Regions from separate parts of the Nonomuraea sp. NPDC052265 genome, predicted to be linked through region 2. Evidence: riboswitches for the same ligand, from Rfam matches in the RefSeq annotation. Region 2 holds a riboswitch; the other holds the start of a gene.
The links. Region 2 has a riboswitch for cyclic di-AMP ahead of ACIHAD_RS16385 (CHAP domain-containing protein). Riboswitches for the same ligand answer to the same signal wherever they lie in the genome.
Positions count from the first base shown of each region.

Region 1: it holds a riboswitch for cyclic di-AMP, as region 2 does, so the genes downstream of both, ACIHAD_RS36245 (NlpC/P60 family protein) here and ACIHAD_RS16385 (CHAP domain-containing protein) in region 2, are expected to answer to the same signal.

Region 1 covers NZ_JBIUBJ010000017.1:49,505-53,164, reverse strand. The annotation lists gene ACIHAD_RS36255 (RDD family protein) at 1-884, opposite strand, end outside; gene ACIHAD_RS36250 (amino-acid N-acetyltransferase) at 970-1,539, opposite strand; cyclic di-AMP (ydaO/yuaA leader) riboswitch at 1,827-1,978, shown strand; gene ACIHAD_RS36245 (NlpC/P60 family protein) at 1,985-3,028, shown strand; gene ACIHAD_RS36240 (LuxR C-terminal-related transcriptional regulator) at 3,057-3,269, opposite strand; gene ACIHAD_RS36235 (cytochrome P450) at 3,455-3,660, shown strand, end outside.
Region 2 covers NZ_JBIUBJ010000004.1:600,923-604,582, reverse strand. The annotation lists gene ACIHAD_RS16395 (YciI family protein) at 1-207, opposite strand, end outside; gene ACIHAD_RS16390 (class I SAM-dependent methyltransferase) at 372-1,190, shown strand; gene ACIHAD_RS16385 (CHAP domain-containing protein) at 1,244-1,948, opposite strand; cyclic di-AMP (ydaO/yuaA leader) riboswitch at 1,961-2,098, opposite strand; gene ACIHAD_RS16380 (Gfo/Idh/MocA family protein) at 2,219-3,172, opposite strand; gene ACIHAD_RS16375 (aldo/keto reductase) at 3,192-3,660, opposite strand, start outside.

The sequences.
Region 1 (3,660 bases), on a different contig from region 2:
TGGGCCTCCTGGCCGTAACCGGGCTGGGCGTACTGCTGGCCCGATGACTGCGGCTGCTGGCCGTAACCCTGCTGGCCCGAGGCGGCCTGCTGACCGTACTGGGCCTCCTGGCCGTAGCCCTGCTGCTGGCCGTAGCCGGGTTGCGACTGCTGACCGTAGTCGGGTTGCGACTGCTGGCTGTAGTCGGGCAGCGACTGGGGCTGCTGGCCGTACTGGGGCTGCTGGCCGTAGCCCTGCTGCCCCGAGGCGGCCTGCTGACCGTACTGGGCCTCCTGGCCGTAGCCGGGCTGGGCCTCCTGACCGTAACCGGGCTGGGCGTACTGCTGGCCCGAGGACTGCGGCTGCTGGCCGTAACCCTGCTGGCCCGAGGCGGGCTGCTGGCCGTAGCCCTGCTGACCGTACTGCGCTTCCTGGCCGTAGCCCTGCTGTCCGTAGCCCTGCTGGGCGGAGGACTGCTGGCCGGAGGACTGCGGCTGCTGGCCGTAGCCCTGCTGGCCCGTGGCGGCCTGCTGGCCGTACTGGGCCTCCTGGCCGTAGCCGGGCTGGGTGTACTGCTGGCCCGAGGACTGCGGCTGCTGGCCGTAGCCCTGCTGCTGGCCGTAGCCCTGCTGCTGGCCATATCCCTGCTGCTGGCCGTACTGGGGCTGCTGGCCGGAGCCCTGCTGCTGACCGTACTGCTGCGGTTGCTGACCATATTGGGGTTGCTGGCCATAGCCCTGTTGCTGCTGCTGGCCATATGGGGGCTGGCCGTAGGCGTCGTCCGCCCGGTAGCCGACCACAGTCACGTCCGGGTCGGGTTCACCGGGGCGACGGCCCTGGTGCTGCCCGTACTCGGGGTTCTCGCCGGATTCGTCCTGTGGATACGGCGGCTGTCCGGTGCTCACCGTGTCACCTCGCTTCGAGTGCGCATGTGGCACGTGTCAGGACACATGCCTGTGCTGCCCAACGTATCGACATAGGTATCAACAATCACCTTTCCAAGTGGTCAAGGTCCGCGTCACCCGATGTCAGATGCAGCAGCATGCGGGTGTTGCCAAGGGTGTTCGGTTTGACGTGCTCCAGATCAAGGAACTCCGCCACACCCTCGTCGTACGAGGCCAGCAACTCGGCGTAGACCTCGGGTGAGACCGGTGTGCCCTGGATGGGGCGGAAACCGTGCCTCGCGAAGAAGTCGACCTCAAAAGTCAGACAGAATACACGCCGCAGCCCCAGATCCTTCGCCTGCCGGACGAGTGCCGAGACGATCCGATGCCCGACCCCCGTTCCCCGGCACGCGGGATCGACCGCCACCGTACGGACCTCGGCGAGGTCCTCCCAGAGCACGTGGAGCGCGCCGCAGCCGACGACCTCCCCGCTCCGCTCGGCCACCCAGAACTCCTGGACGTCCTCGTACAGCGTGACCGTGGCCTTCTCCAGGAGCCGCGGCCCCGCGCCCGCGTAGGTGTCCACGAGACGCCTGATCGCGCGCACGTCGGGCGTGCGGGCACGCCTGACCACGACCGCGGTCTCGGGGACTGCCACTTCGGCCACCTGCTCCATGGCTCTCCAGGGTACAGATCTCATTACGGCTCAGCCCTAAATCCCACGTCTCGGGCATCTCATCACATGCCGTGGTCAGATGAACACGCACTGACTTGGAGCCTTCCTCCAGCCCTCAGCCCCCCAAATGCTGGACAAAAGGTGCAGAAGCCCGCTTCCGTACGGCTACCCACGAGATCACCTTGTGACCCTTCAGTTGTGAAACCTCTACAGACTCGGCAGTTCCGGTTGAGCGTGAACCCGGAGTGCATTAGTGTCCAGCGACGATGTTCTCCGCGTAATGCGCGCGGAAAGACACGCCCAATTCCCGCGAGGGAAGCCGGGGAACCACCGGTGGCGAGCACCTCGCGCCACCACTCGGGGTGAATCCGATCATCTCGGTAGGGCTGCTCCGGCCCGAACCCGTCAGCTAACCCGGCCGGCGTCGATGAGAGGAGCTTGGTTGGTGAAGCGGACGCTCGACCGCGGAGGGAAGTCGGGAGGCAGGCACGCCCGCCCCCGGGAACAGGCCGGGCGCTCACGGCGCCTCGGCGTCATCGGCGCCGCCGTCGCCGCGATCCTGTTCGCCGTCCCCGTCGGTTCCGCCGCCGCCGACCCGAAACCGTCGCTCTCCGACCTGGCCGACCAGGTCGAGAAGATGCACGAAGAGATCGAGACGCTGACCGAGGAGTACAACGGGCAGCGCGAACGGCTGAAGGCCGCGCAGAAGGCCAACGACGCCGCCCAGAAGATCCTGGCCACCAGCGAGTCCGACCTGGCCGCCAAGCGCGCCAGGGCCACGTTGCTGGCCCAGAACGCCTACATCACCGGCGGCCTGGACAAGGCCCTGGTCTTCGCCCAGTCCGACGACCCCGAGACCTTCCTCGACCGGGCCGCGACCACGTACGCGCTCGAACAGCAGCAGGGCGAGGAGGTCAACCAGCTCGCCAAGGCCATGGAGGCCGCCGAGCGGGCCAGGGCCGGCGCCAAGACCCGCATCGCCGAGGTCCAGAAGCTCGTCAGCGATCTGGAGGGCAGGCGCTCGAAGATCACCAAGCTGGTCACCAAGGTCGAGAGCAACCTCTACCGGCGGGCCGTCGGCGAGGCCGGCCGGCCCGGCACCCGCGCCGTACGCGTCAACCTGCCGGTCATCGGCGACGGCAAGGCCGCCCAGGCCGCCAAGTGGGCCCTCACCCAGCAGCTCAAGCCGTACGTGTGGGGCGCGGAAGGGCCGCGCTCCTACGACTGCTCCGGCCTGGTGATGGCCGCCTACCAGCGCGTGGGCATCTCGCTCCCCCACTACACCGGCGACCAGTGGACGGCCGGCACGCACGTCGACCGCGACGAGCTCCGCCCCGGCGACCTGGTCTTCTTCTACAGCGACCTGCACCACGTCGGCATCTACATCGGCGGCGGCATGATGGTCCACGCCCCGCAGACGGGCGACGTCGTGCGGATCGCCTCGATCGACAGGCGGCCGTTCGCCGGCGGCGTGCGCATCGCGGACTGATCGGCGAACCACTTCGGACCGCGCGCCGCTAGATGAGCTGGCGGCGCGCCGCCCAGGCCACGGCCTCGATCGCCGTGGCCACGCCTATGCGGTCGCAGATGCCTCGCAGTCTCCGGCGCACGGTCCGTCCGCTGATATCCAGCCGTCTGCCGACCCGGTCGACGGTCACTCCTCTGGCCAGCTCAGCCAGTAACGCCAAATCCGCGTGGCTCAGCTCAACGCCTTCAGTGAGCACATCCACCGGGAGCCCTCCCCCCAACAGCAGAACTTGGACCTTTCAGTCGAAGCAAAGCCGCTCGTCTCGGTGAAGGTAAACGCATCGTGGAAAGGTCGTCAAGCATGACAATCGGCGCCCTTGACCAGTGCTATTGACATGATCACTTATATGTGACGTACTCCGCATATGTCGGCACGCCATGACCCGCTATGAACGGTCCAAACGATCAATTCGGCGGCCCGGTCCCGCCGCCGATGAGCGCCACCGACCTGCTGGGTTTTGATCCCTCGGATCCGCAATTTGTGCGCGATCCGTACGTCCGATATCGCGAGCTGCGGGCGGCCGGGCCGATCTTCAGAACGCGCGGCGGGCTGCTCGTCGTGACCACGTACGAGCTGTGCGCGGCAGTGCTGCG
Region 2 (3,660 bases):
GGCCTCGGCGAACGGGCCGTCGATCACCGTCGCCCGGCCGCCGCTGTAGGCGATCTGCGCGCCCTGCGAGCTCGGGTAGAGTCCCTCGGCGGCCAGCAGCACCCCCGCTCTGGCCAGCGCCTCGTTGTAGGCGTGCATGTTGTCGACGACCTCCTGGCTGGGCAGCGCCCCCGCCTCGGTCTCCGCACCGGCCTTGCCGACGATCATGAATTTCACGCTGCCGTCCCTTCCGTCCGAGGCCCCGCGGCGGAGCCGGTCTCGCCGATGCGTCGAACGGGCGCCGCCCGGATCGACACGCGGGCGCGGACCGTCCGTTCTCAGGGCACCGTACCGGTCGTGCGGCGGCGCGGCCGATGTGCCATCCTCGCCCCATGCCCCAACCCGCAGACGACGCCCTCGCCCCCAACCGGGCCCTCTGGGACGAGCGCGCCCGCGTCCACGGCTCGACCCCCACCGACAGGTTCTACGACGTGGACGCCTTCCTCGCCGGCCGGCAGACCCTCTACGAGCTCGACCGCCGCCTGGCCGGCGACGTCGCCGGAAAGGACCTGCTCCACCTGCAGTGCCACTTCGGCATGGACACGCTGAGCTGGGCGCGGCTCGGGGCACGGGTGACCGGCGTCGACTTCTCCCCGGTGGCGGTCGCCCGGGCCCGCGAGCTGGCGGTCAAGGCGGGGCTGGCGGCCACGTTCGTGGAGGCCGACACGCAGCGGCTGCCCGAGTCGCTGGCCGGGGGCTTCGACGTGGCGGTGGCCACGTACGGCGTGTTGTGCTGGATCGGCGACCTCGCCGCCTGGATGCGCGGCGCGGCCATGGCGCTGCGGCCCGGCGGACGGCTGGTGCTGGTCGACCTGCATCCGGCCTACGAGACGGTGGCCTCGCTCGACCCGCTGGTGGTCGACTGGCCCTACGGCGGCGGCCAGGCCCACCGCGAGACGGTGACCGGCACGTACGCCGACGCCGGGGTGGTGACCGAGGCACAGGAGACCGTCCAGTACCCGTACTCGCTGGGCGAGATCGTCACGGCGGCGGCGCGCGCCGGGCTCACGGTCGCCGAGCTGGGCGAGCACGTCGCCGCCGAGACGGACCCGCGCGGGCTGCTGCCCGAGGGCGAGGACGGCCGGTACCGGCTCCCGTTCGGGGACTCGTACCTGCCGGTCCTGTACTCGCTGGTGGCGGTCCGGTCCTGAGACGCGGCGAGCGCGCGTCCCCCGTGCGGGACGCGCGCTCGGAGCCGGGGGAGTCAGCCCGCGTACTGCGGGTAGCCGTAGCCGACGACCTGCGACGTCGGACGGACGCGCTCCTCGACCTTGCCGTTGCCGGTGTTGCCCTCGACCGTGGAGATCGTGCCGTCGCCGTTGTCCCTGGTGACGAAGCCGACGTGCTGGATGGCGTCCAGGCTCTTGCTGCCGCCCCAGGAGAAGAAGACGACGGCGCCGGGCCTGGCCTCGGTGCCCCAGCGGTCGTTGGCGGCGAACCACTTGGCGTGGGCCACGGTCCAGGCGTCCCAGCCGACCTGCGGGCGGGCGCCGGTCTGCTCGCCGACCCAGGAGACGAAGATCGAGCACCAGGGCGCGTTGAGGTACATCGCGCGGGTGCCGCCGTCGCGGGCGATGGTCTCGGCGGCGCGTTGGGAGTCGGCGTACCACTTCTGGAACTTGGTGCCACCGCCGTAGGCGTTCTCGGAGGTGCCGACCTGGGCCTTGGCCAGGGCCAGGACCTGCGCGGCGGTGACGTTGACCCGGGTCTCCTCCGCCTTGCGAACCTGGGCGGCGGCCTGCGGCGCGACCGCCGGGCGTCCGGCGGCGGCGGCCGGGTCGGCGCTGTCGGCGGTGGCCGCGGTGGCCGCGGTGGCGTGGGCGCCGATCGCGGAGGCGAGGATGGTCGCGCCGAGCGCGGCGCGGACGTAGTTGATCTTCGGGGCACGGATGGGACGGTGTTTGGCCATCGAGGGCATTACTCCTTGCTTCCATGCCGCTTACCGGGTTAGCTGACGGGTTCGGACGTGGAAGCTGCCCTACGGCACCGAAGTGCCGATTCACCCCAAAGGACGTGGGTCCCCGGTTCCGCCCGGAGGCGGATTCAGCGGTCACAGGACGATCCTGTGAAATGTCTTGCGATGGTTTGACAAAGCCGGCGGACAAACCGGACGTCTGCCGCGAGATGCCCCACAAGGTAATACATCGGGCAAGAGCAAGGCAAATGCCTAAAGGTCCAGCTAGGAGAGTTGGCCCCGCGCGTCGGCCAGAAGCCCCATCATGGCAAGGGATTCGTCAAGCGGCATGACGGCGCTCTCGGTCCGGCCCTCGGCCGTGGCGGTACGCACCTCGCGCAGTTCCCCGGCGTACCCGTTGTCGGCCGGGTCGAGCACCAGCTCCTCCGTCTCCATCGACGGCCCCGACAGCAGCACCCGCTCCGGCGCCCAGAACGGCGCCAGGATGTCGGCCCGCATCGACGTGCCCACCACGCTCGCGTCGTTGGGGTGATGCGCGAGCAGGGACACCTCCACCAGCGCCCGCCGCCCGCCCGGGTACAGCAGCACGCCGCCCGCCTCGGCGTCGACCCCGCTGGGCGCCAGCGAGCCGGTCATCCGCAGCTCCCGCGGCATGCCGAGCAGGAGCTGAGCCAGCCCGAACGGGTAGATCCCCAGGTCGAGCAGGGCCCCGCCGCCCAGCTCCGGCGCCCACAGCCGATGGGCGGGGTCGTAGGGCAGCGCGAACCCGAACGAGGCCCGCACCGAGCGGATCTCACCGAAACGCGGATCGGCCGCCACCCGCTGGATGAGCGGGTTGAAGCGCATCCACATGGCCTCCATGAGGAAGACCCCGGCCGCGCGGGCCAGCGCCACCATCCGCTCGGCGTCGGCCACGGTGGCCGCCAGCGGCTTCTCGCACAACACGGACTTGCCCGCCGCGATGGCCGCCTCGGCCACCTCCAGGTGCTGGGCGTGCGGCGTGGCGACGTAGACCGCGTCGACGGCCGGATCGGCGCACAGGGCCTCGTAGGAGCCGTAGGCCGACTCCGCGCCCAGCTCGTCGGCCAGGGCCCGCGCCCTGAGCGGGCTCCGCGAGCCGACGGCGGCCACCCGCATGCCGGGCTCGGCCGCGATGGCCGCCCCCACGGTACGCGCGATGCCGCCGGTCGCCGCTATCCCCCAGGTGAAATCTCGCACGCCCGAGATCGTAGAGCGCTCAGGTCAGGTTGAACGAGTCGGGGTCGGGCCCGATCCGCCGTCCCGCGTTCATCGCGCCGATGGCCACCAGGTCCTCGGTGTCGAGGATGAAGTCGAACACGTCGATGTTCTCCTCGATCCGGGCCGGGGTGACCGACTTGGGGATCACCACGTTGCCGAGCTGAAGGTGCCAGCGGAGCACGATCTGCGCGGGCGTCTTGCCGTACTTCTCCGACAACACGCGCAGCGCCGGGTCGGACAGCAGCCCCTTGCCCTGCCCGAGCGGGCTCCACGCCTCGGTCAGGATGCCGTTGGCCTCGTGGAAGGCCCGCATCTCGCGCTGCTGGAAGTACGGGTGCAGCTCGATCTGGTTGATCGAGGGCGTGATGTCGGTCTCGTTCATCAGCCGGGTCAGGGTGGCGACCGTGAAGTTGGAGACGCCGATGGCCTTGGCCCGGCCGTCACGGTAGATCTTCTCCAGCGCGCGC